One region of the Bradyrhizobium sp. USDA 4452 genome, then DNA from elsewhere that is predicted to be linked to it. Evidence: predicted binding sites of a transcription regulator. Region 1 holds the regulator's gene; the other holds the start of a gene.

What was found. Region 1 encodes PhoB, which activates phosphate uptake and scavenging genes when phosphate is short. Its sites were predicted from a motif close to TGTCATNNANCTGTCAT; they were not measured.
Region 2: a site for PhoB is predicted at 2,323-2,339, ahead of phnF (phosphonate metabolism transcriptional regulator PhnF). Genes of this name have one in related genera too.

Annotation. Positions count from the first base shown of each region.
Region 1 covers NZ_JBSSGK010000001.1:3,418,395-3,425,771, reverse strand. The annotation lists gene pstA (phosphate ABC transporter permease PstA) at 1-206, shown strand, start outside; gene pstB (phosphate ABC transporter ATP-binding protein PstB) at 203-1,021, shown strand; gene phoU (phosphate signaling complex protein PhoU) at 1,033-1,749, shown strand; gene phoB (phosphate regulon transcriptional regulator PhoB) at 1,881-2,591, shown strand; gene ACVISU_RS16480 (GcrA family cell cycle regulator) at 2,732-3,244, opposite strand; gene ACVISU_RS16475 (acetylornithine transaminase) at 3,740-4,945, shown strand; gene argF (ornithine carbamoyltransferase) at 4,945-5,871, shown strand; gene ACVISU_RS16465 (Hsp33 family molecular chaperone) at 6,066-7,067, shown strand; gene apaG (Co2+/Mg2+ efflux protein ApaG) at 7,097-7,377, opposite strand, start outside.
Region 2 covers NZ_JBSSGK010000001.1:2,026,981-2,034,357, forward strand. The annotation lists gene ACVISU_RS09580 (alpha-D-ribose 1-methylphosphonate 5-phosphate C-P-lyase PhnJ) at 1-85, opposite strand, end outside; gene ACVISU_RS09585 (carbon-phosphorus lyase complex subunit PhnI) at 82-1,185, opposite strand; gene phnH (phosphonate C-P lyase system protein PhnH) at 1,189-1,797, opposite strand; gene phnG (phosphonate C-P lyase system protein PhnG) at 1,802-2,263, opposite strand; gene phnF (phosphonate metabolism transcriptional regulator PhnF) at 2,368-3,093, shown strand; gene phnE (phosphonate ABC transporter, permease protein PhnE) at 3,334-4,182, opposite strand; gene phnE (phosphonate ABC transporter, permease protein PhnE) at 4,179-5,063, opposite strand; gene phnD (phosphonate ABC transporter substrate-binding protein) at 5,146-6,078, opposite strand; gene phnC (phosphonate ABC transporter ATP-binding protein) at 6,155-6,970, opposite strand; gene ACVISU_RS09625 (chloramphenicol acetyltransferase) at 7,182-7,377, shown strand, end outside.

The DNA of each region.
Region 1 (7,377 bases):
TGTTCACCGCGCTGTCGAACCAGTTCTTCAGCTGGGACTTGACCAAGACGATGGCCAACCTGCCGGTGACCATCAACAACTTCGTGCAGAGCCCCTACGCCTACTGGAAAGAGCTGGCGTGGAGCGGTGCGCTGCTCATCACCTTCACCGTGCTCGCGCTGAATATCGGCGCGCGTATCCTTGGTGCCGAAAGGGCCGCAAAATGACCGAGCTTTCCGTCTCCACGACCGCCGCGAGCCACGTTCCGCAGGTGCCGCTGCCGGAAGCGCCGCCGAAAGTCACGGTGCGCAACCTCAACTTCTATTACGGCGAGCACCACGCGCTGAAGAACATCAACCTGACGCTCGGCACCAACCGCGTCACGGCGTTCATCGGCCCGTCGGGCTGCGGCAAGTCGACCCTGCTGCGCATCTTCAACCGGATGTATGATCTCTATCCGGGCCAGCGCGCTGTCGGCCAGCTGATGCTGGACCAGACCAACATTCTTGATCCCAAGCTCGACCTCAATCTGCTGCGCGCGCGCGTCGGCATGGTGTTCCAGAAGCCGACGCCGTTCCCGATGACGATCTACGAGAACATCGCCTTCGGCATCCGCCTCTACGAGAAGATCTCGAAGTCCGAGATGGACGACCGGGTCGAGAAGGCGCTGCGCGGCGGTGCGCTGTGGAACGAGGTCAAGGACAAGCTGAACGCTTCCGGCCTGTCGCTTTCTGGCGGCCAGCAGCAGCGGCTGTGCATCGCGCGCACCGTGGCGGTGCGTCCCGAGGTGATCCTGTTCGACGAGCCGTGCTCTGCGCTCGATCCGATCTCGACCGCCAAGGTCGAGGAACTGATCCAGGAGCTCTCCGAGGACTACACGATCGCGATCGTCACCCACAACATGCAGCAGGCGGCGCGCGTCTCCGACAAGACCGCCTTCATGTATCTCGGCGAGCTGATCGAGTTCGACGACACCAACAAGATCTTCACCTCGCCGAGCGATCGACGCACCCAGGACTACATCACCGGCCGGTTCGGCTGAGGAGAATGACGATGGCTTCTGAACATACCGCCAAGGCATTCGACAGCGACCTGCAGGAATTGACCCGCCTGGTCGCCGAGATGGGCGGGCTCGTCGAGCGGATGATTACCGAGTCGGTCGACGCGCTGATCCGTCGCGACGTCGCGCTCGGCAAGCGCGTGGTCGCCGCGGACATCGAGATCGACAATCTGCAGCGTGTCATCGAAGAGCGCGCGGTGCTGACGATCGCCCGCCGCCAGCCGATGGCGATCGACCTGCGCGAGATCGTCAGCGCGATGCGCGTCGCCACCGATCTCGAGCGGATCGGCGACCTCGCCAAGAACATGGGCAAGCGCGTCGCGGCGCTGGAGAGCGATTTCCAGCCGCTGAAGCTGATCCGCGGCCTGGAGCACATGACCGACCTCGTGCTGTCGCAGGTCAAGTCGGTGCTCGACGCCTATGCCGCGCACGATCTGCCGGCGGCGATGAACGTCTGGAAGGGCGACGAGGAGGTCGACGCGATCTGCACCTCGCTGTTCCGCGAGCTCTTGACCTACATGATGGAGGATCCGCGCAACATCTCGTTCTGCATCCATCTGATGTTCTGCGCCAAGAACATCGAGCGGATCGGCGATCACGCCACCAATATCGCCGAGACCGTGTTCTACATGATCGAAGGCCAGCAGATCACCGACAAGCGTCCGAAGGGCGACATGACCAACTTTGCCACCACTGTGCCGGGTACCTAGGACATGATCCGCGGGCGCGGAGCCGGATTGTCTTCACGACAAGCCGTTTTCCGCAGGGGTTATGCTCAGGAAAGTAAGCGTTTCGGTTTGCGTCTGGGCAACGGATCATCACAGAGAGAGAACTTAAACCGATGAGCGCACGCATTCTGGTAGTCGAAGACGAGGAAGCGCTGACGACACTGTTGCGCTACAACCTCGATGCGGAAGGCTACGATGTCGAAACGGTGGGGCGCGGCGACGATGCCGACACCCGCCTGAAGGAGCGCGTTCCCGACCTCGTGGTGCTGGACTGGATGCTTCCGGGCCTGTCCGGCATCGAGCTGTGCCGTCGCCTGCGTGCGCGGCCCGAGACCAAGCAGCTTCCGATCATCATGCTGACCGCGCGCGGCGAGGAGAGTGAGCGCGTGCGCGGGCTTGCCACCGGCGCCGACGACTACATCGTCAAGCCGTTCTCGGTGCCGGAATTGCTGGCACGGGTGAAGGGCCTGCTGCGCCGTGCGAGTCCGGAGCGGCTTGCGACCGTGCTGACCTATGGCGACATCGAGCTCGATCGCGAGAAGCGCCGCGTGGCGCGCTCGGGCCGTCCGATCGATCTCGGGCCGACCGAGTATCGGCTGCTCGAATTCTTCCTCGAGCATCCCGGCCGCGTGTTCAGCCGCGAGCAGCTGCTCGACAGCGTCTGGGGCCGCGACATCTATATCGATGAACGTACCGTCGACGTGCATATCGGCCGTCTGCGCAAGCTGCTCAATCCCGGCCGCGAGCAGGATCCGATCCGCACCGTGCGCGGCGCCGGCTACGCGCTCGACGATCGCTTTGCAAAGGCCGAGCCGCAGCCGTAAGGCAGTGCAGCAATCGCAAGCACAATGTCGTTCCGGCTTTGGCCGGGACAACGCCGGTGAAGTAGCCGGGCTACGAGCCACAAAAAAATCCCCGCTTGCGCGGGGATTTGTTTTTGCAGTCCAGGCAGTTTCCCGAGTGCTTACTTGATCTGTGGCTTCGCCGAGGGCCGGCGGCGATCGGCGGCGGGCTGGTAGGCGACGCGCGAGTGATGCGCGCAATAGGGCAGGCCGGCGAGCGCCTTGCCGCCGCAGAAGAAGAATTCCGGGCTCGAGGGATCGCCGACCGGCCAGTGGCAGGTGGCCTCGTTGAGCTCGAGCAGCGACAGCCGCTGGCTCATCGGCACCACATTGTCGAAGGAGATCGGATCCGGCTCCATCTCGACCTCGAAAGCGTGCGCGAGCGCGGTGTTGCCGCGCGAGACCGGGCGCGCCACCCGCATCATGTGCTGGGCGGGGCGGGCCTTGCGCTGCCGCGGCGCGGCCGTGGAAGGGGCCTTGGCGCGGCCGGAGAGGCCGAGCCGATGCACTTTGCCGATCACGGCGTTTCGCGTCACATTGCCAAGTTCCGCCGCGATCTGGCTGGCCGAGAGGCCGGATTCCCAGAGCTTCTTCAGCTGCTCGACGCGATCGTCGGACCAGGTCAATACCGTCATCGCATTCTTCCTTTCGCATGGCGCCGGCCAATCAACGGAGCGGCGCTGCGAGCCAATCTGGACAAATATCCCTGCGGCCAGAATCCCTTAGCCCTCGCCGGGCACGGTGTTGCGCCCGAACGTTTACGCGAGAACGAAGGCTACTTAGAGGGTCCAGTACTGCCGCACGAGATGTCGTACCCGACAGGTCAAACGCTACAATATGGCGTGACTCTGGCGCAAGAGTCCGCGGCCGTGCGTCCACATGTTCCCACACAGTTAAGCATTGCCGTGCGGCTTTTCCACCGCACCGGAATGCTCCGGATTGCGCTGGGTTCGCATCGCAGGAACGCCGGCAGGGGCCGGCTGCTGGCGATTGACACTGACCGGCCGCAGCATAGAATGATGTGCACGTGCCGCCCGCAAAGGCGGCCGTTTTGTTTTCCGAAGCTGGCGGTTGCTGCGCTGGCGTCAAGCCGCGCAGCAATTGACGGTTTCAAACCGGCAGTGAACGCCATGACCAACGCCTCGTCGCATCTGCTCCCCGTCTTCGCCAGGGTCGATCTCGGCTTCGAGCGCGGTGAGGGCGCCTGGCTGATCGCAACCAACGGCGACCGCTATCTCGACTTCACCTCGGGTGTCGCGGTGAACGCGCTCGGACATGCGCATCCGCATCTGGTCAAGGCGCTGCAGGAGCAGGCGACCAGGCTCTGGCACATGTCGAACCTGTTCAAGAGCCCGGACGGCGAAGTGCTCGCCGCGCGGCTGTGCGAGCAGAGCTTTGCCGACTTTGTGTTTTTCTGCAATTCCGGCGCGGAAGCGATGGAGGGCGTGATCAAGCTGGTCCGCCACTACCACTTCTCCAAGGGCCATCCCGAGCGCTACCGCATCATTACCTTCGAAGGCGCCTTCCATGGCCGCACGCTGGGTACGCTGGCTGCGACCGGCTCGGCGAAATACCTCGAAGGTTTCGGCCCGCCGATGGACGGCTTCGACCAGGTGCCGCACGGCGACATCGAGGCGGTGAAGAAGGCGATCGGCCCGAACACCGCCGGCATCCTGATCGAGCCGGTGCAGGGCGAGGGCGGCGTGCGCTCGGCGCCGCAGGCCTTCTTCAAGGCGCTGCGCGCCCTGTGCGACGAGCACGGCCTGCTGCTCGCATTCGACGAGGTGCAGACCGGCATGGGCCGCACCGGCGAGCTGTTCGCCTACAAGCGCACCGGCGTCACGCCGGACGTGATGTCGCTGGCGAAGGCGCTCGGCGGCGGCTTCCCGATCGGCGCGGTGCTGGCGACCGCGCAGGCCGCGGCCGGCATGGCGCCGGGCTCGCACGGCTCAACCTTCGGCGGCAATCCGCTCGCAGTCGCCGCCGCCAATGCCGTGCTCGACGTTATGCTCAAGCCCGGCTTCTTCGAGCACGTGCAGAAGATGTCGCTGCTGCTCAAGCAGAAACTCGCGTCGGTCGTCGACCGCTATCCCGGCGTGCTGTCGGAGGTGCGCGGCGAGGGCCTGTTGATCGGCGTCAAGGCCGTGGTGCCCTCGGGCGATCTGATCGCCGCGCTGCGCAACGAGAAGCTGCTCACCGTCGGCGCCGGGGACAACGTGGTGCGGTTCCTCGCGCCTCTGATCGTGACCGAGGCCGAGATCGACCAGTCGATCGTCTCGCTCGAGCGCGCCTGCGCGACATTGTCGGCGACGCAGCCGAAGAAGGCGGCTGGATAATGAGCAAGCCGGTCCGTCACTTCCTCGACATCAACGAGCTGCCGCTCGCCGAGCTGCGCAACATGCTCGAAGCCGGCGCCGCCATGAAGGCCAAGCTGAAGGCGCATGAGAAGCCCAGGAAGCCGCTCGAAGGCAAGACGCTGGCGATGATCTTCGAGCGCCCGTCGACCCGCACCAGGGTGTCGTTCGACGTCGGCATGCGCCAGCTCGGCGGTGAATCGATCATGCTGACCGGCGCGGAGATGCAGCTCGGCCGCGGCGAGACCATCGCCGACACCGCGCGCGTGTTGTCGCGCTATGTCGATGCGATCATGATCCGCATCCTCAATCATGACGCGCTGCTCGAACTCGCCGCCCACGCAACGGTGCCCGTCATCAACGGCCTGACCCGGCGCTCGCATCCCTGCCAGGTGATGGCCGACCTCATGACGTATGAGGAAAAGCGCGGCTCGATTCAGGGCAAGACGGTGGCCTGGACCGGTGACGACAACAACGTGCTGGCCTCCTGGGCGCACGCCGCCGAGCGCTTCAAGTTCAATCTCAACATCGCGACGCCGCCCGAGCTCTCGCCGAAGAAGCCGATGCGGGACTGGATCAAGGCCACCGGCGCGCCGATCGTGCTCGGCACCGATCCGGAAGCCGCCGTGCGCGGCGCCGACTGCGTCGTCACCGACACCTGGGTGTCGATGGGCGACAAGGAGGGCGAGCACCGCCACAACGTGCTGAAGCCCTATCAGGTCAATGCCAAGCTGATGTCGCTCGCCAAGCCGGACGCACTGTTCATGCACTGCCTGCCCGCGCATCGCGGCGAGGAGGTCACCGACGAGGTGATCGACGGTCCGCAATCGGTGGTGTTCGACGAAGCGGAAAACCGCCTGCATGCGCAGAAGGGCATTCTGGCCTGGTGTTTCGACGCGGTCGCGTAGTCGTAGATCAGTAGATGTTGCCGTCCCGGCGAAGGCCGGACCCATACGCCCCGGCCCGTGAAAAGGCACAAGGGGAGACGCCTCGTGCCGCGACAAAATCCTGTGGTTAGGGTCTGTGCTTTCGCAGGGACGACGTCGATCCTCGGTATGCTGAACCCCTTTATTTCACGGTCCGAGACCCCAGATAGAGCGCCATGGTTTCACAATCCCCCGACATCAAAATCCAGCCCGAGACGCCCGTTCGCGCGCCGTCTGCGGTTCCTGTCGACGATGCCGTGCTGGCCTTCGAGGTCGGCGCGCTGGACCTGCGCGGCCGGCTGACCCGGCTCGGCCCCGCGCTCGACGAGATCCTGCACAAGCACGATTATCCGCCGGCGGTCGGCAAGCTGCTCGGCGAGGCCATCGTGCTGACCACGCTGCTCGGCTCGTCGGTCAAGTTCGAGGGCCGCTTCATCCTGCAGACCCGGACCGAAGGCCCGGTCTCGCTCCTGATCGTCGATTTCCAGGCGCCCGATCGGCTGCGCGCCTATGCGCGCTACGATGCCGCGCAACTCAAGCCCGGGCAAACTTCAGGCGAACTGCTCGGCAAGGGCCACCTTGCGATGACGATCGATCAGGGCTCCAATACCAGCCGCTACCAGGGACTGGTCGCGCTCGACGGCGGCGGCCTGGAAGAGGCGGCTCACGAATATTTCCTGCGCTCGGAGCAGATTCCGACCCGGGTCCGCCTTGCGGTCGGCGAGGAGATGCGCGGCGGCGAGGGCGGCAAGCTGCACTGGCGCGCCGGCGGCATCCTGCTGCAATTCCTGCCCAAGGCGCCCGAGCGCGCCAAGCAAGCCGATCTGCATCCCGGCGATGCCCCCGAAGGCACAGCCGCCCATAGCGTGCCGGATGACGATGCCTGGGTCGAGGGACAGTCGCTGATCTCCACCGTCGAGGACGTCGAGCTGATCGATCCCGATCTCTCCGGCGAGCGGCTGTTGTACCGCCTGTTCCACGAGCGCGGCGTGCGCGTCTTCAATCCGCAGCCGCTGCGCGCGCAGTGCTCCTGCTCGCGCGATGCGGTGTCGTCGATGCTGAAGAGCTTTGCGCCGAACGATCGCGCCGAGATGGTCAAGGACGGCAAGGTCGTCGTCACCTGCGAGTTCTGCTCGTCGGTGTACGAATTCACGCCGGAAGAGGCGGGCGTCGAGTAGACGCGTCGATCGTAGCCCGGATGGAGCCGTCAGTTCAGCACCCGCTTCCCATCCGGGCTCGGGCTGTCCAGCGAGAATGTCGGCACGTCGATGCTGAAGCGCTCACCGGCTTCGGTGACCATCTGGTAGCTGCCGGTCATGAAGCCGGAGGCGGTCGGCAGCGGCACGCCTGAGGTGTATTCGAAGCGCTCGCCGGGCGCGAGCACCGGCTGCTCGCCCACCACGCCCTCGCCGCGCACCTCCTGGCGGCGGCCGGTGGCGTCGGTGATGATCCAGTGCCGCGTCCGCAGCTGCACCGTTTCCGGGCCCG
Region 2 (7,377 bases), 1.4 Mb from region 1:
TCGCGATCGCCTTCAGGATGGCGCGGCGGATCATCCGCTTGGTCTGCTCGTCGAGATAGGCGAAATTGTATGTCGGCGCATTCATTCCGCGGCCTCCTGCATTTCAACGGCCTCGTTGGCCTCCGCGAACTCCTGCCGCAACTTGCGGAGCAGGCCGAGCTCGGACTGGAAGTCGACGTAGTGCGGCAGCTTGAGATGCTCGACGAAGCCGGTCGACTGGACATTGTCGGAGTGCGACATCACGAATTCCTCGTCCTGCGCCGGCGCGCCGACCTCCTCGCCGAGTTCGCCCGCACGCAGCGCACGGTCGACCAGCGCCATCGACATGGTCTTGCGCTCGCTCTGGCCGAAGGCAAGGCCATAGCCGCGGGTGAAGCACGGCGCCTCTGATGTCGAGCCCTTGAACTGGTTGACCATCTGGCACTCGGTCAGCTCGATCGAGCCGAGCGGCACGGCGAAGCCGACATCCTCGGCAAAGAACTCGACCTCGACCTCGCCGAAGCGGATCTCGCCGGCGAAGGGATGGTTGCGGCCATAGCCGCGCTGCGTCGAATAGCCGAGCGCGAGCAGAAAACCCTCGTCGCCACGCGCCAGATTCTGCAGCCGCAGATCGCGATCGGCCGGAAAGCTCAGCGGTTCGCGCGTGAGGTCGCCGACCGGCGCGTCGCCATCTGCCTGCGGTGACGGTTCGATCAAACCATCGCGGCCGAGAATGTCGGTGACCCGCGGCGTCGCCGCCTGCGAGGCCTCCGCGATCGCCGGCTGCTCCGGCACAAAGCCTTCCGCGAGCTGCGGATCGAGCAGGCGATGGGTGTAGTCAAAGGTCGGCCCCAGGATCTGGCCGCCCGGAACATCCTTGAAGGTCGAGGAGATGCGCCGCCGCACCTGCATCTCGCCGGTATTGACAGGCTCGGTGGCGCCGAAGCGCGGCAGCGTGGCGCGGAAGGCGCGAACCAGGAAGATCGCTTCGATCATGTCGCCGCGCGCCTGCTTGATCGCGAGCGCCGCGAGCTCGCGATCATAGAGCGAGCCTTCGGTCATCACCCGGTCGACCCCGAGCGCGAGCTGTTCGGAGATCTGCGCCAGCGTCACCTCGGCGACATCGCGATCGCCGCGCCGCTCATGCGCGAGCAGCCGATGAGCGTTCTCGATGGCGCGCTCGCCTCCCTTGACAGCTACATACATCGCTCACACTCCGCTTGCGATCAGCCGCGTGGTGCGCGGGATCGCGACAATATTGTCGTCATGGACCAGCACGACATCGATGCCGCGCGGGAACAGGGCTTCGTTGATCGACAGCCGCTGGAACAGGTCGCGCGGCTTGATCATCGCCTGCAGCAGCGCGCTGCCGTCGATGCCGGGGCCTTTCAGCTCGAAGGCCGGACCCTGCGTCAGGCTGTCGACCTGCAGGATCAGCGTGGTCGACCGGTCAGGATATTCGCTGCTGCCGAACGCGAAGCGCTCCAGCGCCGGCAGGTTCGCGGCATCGCCGATCAGCGCGAAGCTTGCGATCGCGGAATCCGCAACCACCGGCGCGCTGGCGTGGAACTTCAGCCAACGGGCGACGTCCGGCGTCGCCGACATCGCGGCATCGAGCCAGATCGGCGTGTCGTGATCGAACAGCGTCAGCGCGATCGCGGCCGAGCCGCGCATCATACCGGCCGGCGTTCCGACGCTGGCGGCGACGCGCTGCACGCTGCCCGGACGCGCCATCGCGTCCATCACGGAGCGGAACGTGGATTGCGCCGACAGCACCTTGTCGGCAAAGCCTGCGGGCATTTCGGCAATCGTCGTCATTGCATCACCCCTCACCGCGCACCATCGTGTAGAAATCGACCCGCGTTGCCGCGGTCTCGGCGGCCTTGCGGGCGCGTTCGGCATTCATGGCGACGCGCAGCGGCGCGATCACCTTGGTCTCCACCTCGCCGGACAATGCCGCCGACTGCACCATGGCGTCGCACAGCGCGATCATCTGCGCCTTGTGCGCATCGCGGCCGAGCGTGTAGCCGAAGCCGACCTCGCCGCTCGCAAGCCGCACCGCTGCGCGCGACACCGTCGCCTCGCCAAGATTGAACGGCGCACCGTCGCCGCCGATCCGCCCGCGCAGCATCACGAGGCCGTTCTCCGGCTCGCGCAGGTTCTGATGGCTAGGCACAGCGATCGCCGCGAGCCGGCCTGCGATGTCGGCCGCGGCGGAGTGCGCCAGCACGGTCATCGCCGCCTTGCGCTGGGCCTGTTTGCTGTCTGGTCCGGTCAAGCTCATGGGCAACCTTGCTTGTATCAAGTTGTCTATGATAATAGACAACTTGATAGCCGAGCGCCATGACTGTTTCGTGACAAACCAAAGATTTCTGGTATCACCGCGCCATGAGCATGCAGGAAAGTTCCGGCGTCGCCTTGTGGCGGCAGGTCGCCGACGGCATCGAGCGCGGCATCGCTGACGGCCGCTTTGCCGCGGGCGAAAAGCTGCCCGGCGAGATGGAGATCGCCGAGACTTACCGCGTCAATCGCCACACCGTGCGGCGGGCGCTCGCCGCATTGGCGGAGCGCGGCCTGGTGCGCGCCGAGCGCGGCAGCGGCACCTATGTCGAGGCCCAGCGCCTCGCCTACCCGCTGCGTTCACGCACGCGATTCTCCGAGATCGTCGGTGCCGGCGGCCACGAGCCGCGCGGCCAGCTCATCGATGCCGGCAGCGACGTCGCCAACCGCGAGATCGCGCGCGAGCTCGGCCTGAAGATCGGCGCGCCGCTGACCCGGATCGAAGCGGTGCGGCTCGCCGACCGGACGCCGATCTGCGTCTCGACCACCTGGCTGTCGGCCGAGCGGTTTCCCGATGCCGGCAACGTCTTCGCCAATGTTCGCTCGATGACCAAGCTGCTCGGGCACTACGGCGTCAAGGACTACCGCCGTTCGTCGACCCGGATCACCGCGGCGATCGTCGATGCGACCGACGCCGCACGGCTCGATCTGCCGCTGGGCCGGCCGGTGCTGGTGGTCGACGCCACCGACGTCGACATGCTGGACCAGCCGCTGGCGACCAAGCGCTCGCGCTTCGCCGCCGAGCGGGTGGAGTTTCTGGTCGAGAACGGCTGACTGTGCCGGCGCACTGACGGGGCAGCTCTCCCCTTGCGGGAGAGGCTTAGGCCGCCTACGGCGGCCGTCCTCAAGAACGCCGAAGCGAAGCTTCGGCTATGTCGCATCGCCAGATGCGATCCGGGTGAGGGGTATCTCTCCCCGGACACGTCGGCTTCTGAATTCGCTGAGCGATACCCCTCATCCGGCGCTTCGCGCCACCTTCTCCCACAAGGGGAGAAGGCTTGAGCGCGCGGCAAGCTACACCACCGCCCTTTGACCGATGATGGCAAAGCGCAGCTTGCTCGAGATGAAGTCGATCGCGGCGACCGCGATCAAGATCATCAGGATCAGGAACGACACCTTCTGCCATTCCAGCACGCGGATCTGCTCGGCGAGCTGCAGGCCGATGCCGCCGGCGCCGACGATGCCGATGATGGTGGCCGAACGGGTGTTCGACTCGATGAAATAAAGTACCTGGCCGGCGATCACGGGCAGCACCTGCGGCAGCAGGCCGAAGCGGATTTCATGCAGCGCGTTGCCGCCGGAGGCGCGGATGCCCTCGACCTGCTTGCGGTCCGCCGCCTCGATCGCCTCCGAGAACAATTTTCCGAACGCGCCGAAGTCGGAGACCATGATCGCCAGCACGCCGGCGAACGGACCGAGGCCGACCACGTTGATCCAGACCAGCGCCCAGATCAGTGTATCGACGCCGCGGATCGAATCCAAGAAGCGGCGCACCGGAAAGCGGATCAGGTTCGAGGGGATGATGTTGCGTGCGGCCAGCAGGCTCACGGGCAGCGCGAGCAGCGCCGCGAGCGTAGTGCCGAGCAGCGCGATCGAAAGCGTCTCGCCGAGCGCCTGCATGTAGAGCGGGAACGACGTGCCGGGATTCGGCGGGATCATCAGCATGGCGATCCAGCCGAGTTGGCTCATCCCCGAGATCAGCTTCGTGGGCGAGAAGTCGAGATCGACCAGACCGTAGACGAAGATCGCGAACGCCGCGGCGATCATCGCCGGCATCGCCAGCCGTGCCGACGCGGGACGATCGAACACGCCGGGATATTTCGCGCGCAGTTCCGCGGTGTCCGGCCTCGGCAGCTGGCTCATCGCCGGGTCTCCTTGCCGAACAGCCGGCCGCGCAGCCAGCCGGTCGAGATGTCGATGATGAAGACGGTGACGATGATGGTGATGAGGATCGCGCTGACGTCGGAATAGTAGAATTTGCGGATCGCGACCACGAGCTCCTGACCTATGCCGCCGGCGCCGACGAAGCCCATCACGGAAGCTTCGCGGACGTTGATCTCGAAGCGCAGCAGCGCATAGCTGGCGTAGCCCGCCGAGACCTGCGGCAACACGGCAAAGCGCATGCAGGACAGCCAGCTCGCGCCGGTGGAGCGGATGCCCTCGACCGGCTTCATGTCGGCGTTCTCGACGATCTCGGCAAACAGCTTGCCGAGCGCCCCGGTGGTGTGGATCGCGATCGCGAGCACGCCGGCCATCGGCCCGAGACCGAAGGCGATCACGAAGATCAGCGCGAACACGATGCCGGGCACGGTGCGGGCGAATTCCAGCAGGCGACGGACCGTGAAACGGACCCACGAGCCCGGCGACGTATTCTGGGCCGCGAAGAAATTGAGTGCGAAGGCGAGCACGGCACCCGTGAGCGTGCCGACATAGCTGATCAGGATCGTCTCGCCGAGCATCTTCAGCCATTTGTGCCACCCCCAGAACCATTCGGCGGGATCGGTCCAGACCCGCGCGCCGGAATCCAGCGTCAGGATGCGATCAAAATAACTGACGAAATTGCCGAAATAGGTGAACAGCGTGCGCAGGTTCACTTCCGCGCCGAACGCTGCGATCACCAGCACCGCGCAGAATGCCGCCGTTGCCAGCGCGGCCTTCGACCGCTTGCGTGCGACGGACTTGCGGTAGGCGCCCTCCAGCGTCGCCAGTTGCTGCGCTGGAAGAATGGATACGGCGGTCGCCATCGGCGCTTGCAGTCCGGTTCGGAGTTGAGTGGAGAGAAAGGGCCGGGCCATGCGCCCGGCCCTCGTGACGTCAGGCGCGCGATCAGCTCGCCTTCTTGCGCAGTCGGTCGACGAACTTGATCAGTTCGATCGTGCTGTCCCAATCCTTGGTCGTGGCCGGATGGAAGCCCTTCTTCTGGCCGTCGGATAGACGGTCGAAGGCGGCCTTGTCCTTGGTCGGCGCTTCGAAGAAGGCCTTGGCGATCGCCGCCTTCAGGTCTTCCGGAAGGTCGGAATTGTAGGCGTAGGGGCCGTTGATGATGGGCGACGACTTGTTGATGATCCGGAAATCCTCCTTCTTCATCGCCGAGCCGTCGGCGTTCTTCAGCATGCCCTTGGTCAACATCTGCGCGAGCGTCGAGTCATCCTCGTTGGTGCACTGGTTGGCCGCCATGTCGACGGTGCCCTGCGCCAGGGCGAGGATCGCGTTCTCGTGGCTGCCGGTGAACACGACCTTCCCGAAAAAGCCCTCGGCATCATGGATGCCCATCTTGTCGAGCTCGAAGCGCGGCACGTTGTTGCCCGAGGTCGAGTTCGGATCGACCAGGCCGAGGTTCTTGCCCTTCAGGTCTTCCACCTTCTTGTAGGGACTGGAAGCCTTGACGAAGAACACCGAATAGTAGCCGGTCGAACCGTCGGCGTTCATGTCGTTGGCGAAGGCGTCGGTCTTGACGCCGGTCAGCCGCGCGCGGGCGAACGAGGCCGAGCCGTAGCTGGCGATCTGGATGTTGCCGGCGCGCTGGCCTTCGATGACGGCCGCGTAGTCGTTGGCAATGCGCAGCGTGACCTTCACGCCGAGCTCCTTGGACAGATAGGCCGTGAACGGCGTCCAGCGCTCGGTGACGCCGGAGGCGTTCTCGGCCGGCACCACCGCGAAGGTGAGCTCGGGATATTTTGCTTTCCAGTCCTGCGCGAATGCCGAGCCGGTGAACGCCAGCACGGCGGCGCCGGCCAGAATGATGCGACGAGTGAACATGACTACCCCTCTTTTGTAGTTACACCTGTTGGCCAGGCAAAACGCCCGGCCTCGCAGATTGGAAAATGCGCGCCGCTCAGGCCGCGGCAGCGGTGCCGAGCGCCGGAACCGTCGTGCCGTCGGGCGCGGGCATTGGCGCGCCGCCCATGACGTCATTGGCCTCGAGGTCATAGAGCTCGCGCGCGATTTGGTCGGTGAGCGCCGCCGGGGCGCCGTCGAACACCACGCGCCCTGCCGCCATGCCGATCAGCCGGTCGCAATAGGTTCGTGCGAGATCGAGCGAGTGCAGATTGCAGAGCACCGTGATGCCGAAATGCTTGTTGATGCGCAGCAGTGCGTCCATCACGATCTTGGTGTTGCGCGGGTCGAGCGAGGCGATCGGCTCGTCGGCGAGAATGATGTCGGGCTCCTGCACCAGCGCGCGGGCGATCGCGACGCGCTGCTGCTGGCCGCCGGAAAGCTGGTCGGCGCGTTGCGCCGCGAGCTGGGCGATGTCGAACTGATCGAGCGCGGACAGCGCAAGCGCCCTGTCCTGCTCCGGCCAGACCTGCGCCAGCGAACGCCAGGACGGGATCTGGGCAAGCCGGCCCATCAGCACGTTGGTCAGCACGTCGAGACGGCCGACGAGATTGAACTGCTGGAAGATCATCGCCGAGCGCGCCCGCCACTGCCGCAGCTCCTTGCCGCGCAGCGCCGTGACGTCGGTGCCTTCGAACAGGATACGGCCGGAGGTCGGATCGGCGAGACGGTTGATCATCCGCAACAACGTCGACTTGCCGGCACCGGAGCGCCCGATCACGCCGACGAAACTGCCCGGCGCGATCGAAAAGGATGCGTTATCGACAGCGGCTTTTGTGCCGAACCGGCACGTCAAACCTTCCACCACCAGCATGCAATGCTCCAACCGCGTCACCTTGGGCCATCGCTATCCCCGGCGTTTTACAGTTATGTGACGCTGGCGCTGCGGTGCGGCGATCGTTCACACCCGTCTTTGCTGATCCCTTGCCGTCATCGCAACGTCATGATGTTGTCATCAAGCATCCAGATGACGAACGCGCATCCCCCCGGAAGCACAAGATTCCTGATGATTTGCGGAGGCCCTGATGGCCGGAAAAACACTCTCGGTTGTGCCGACGATCGACCCGACCGCGGCGGTGCGCGAGAGCAAGCTCGGCAGATATACCGAGGTCGGCGCGCGCACGATCCTGCTTGAGGTCAGCATGGATGACTATTCTTACGTCGTGAACGACAGCCAGATCACCTACACCTCGATCGGCAAGTTCTGCTCGATCGCGGCGA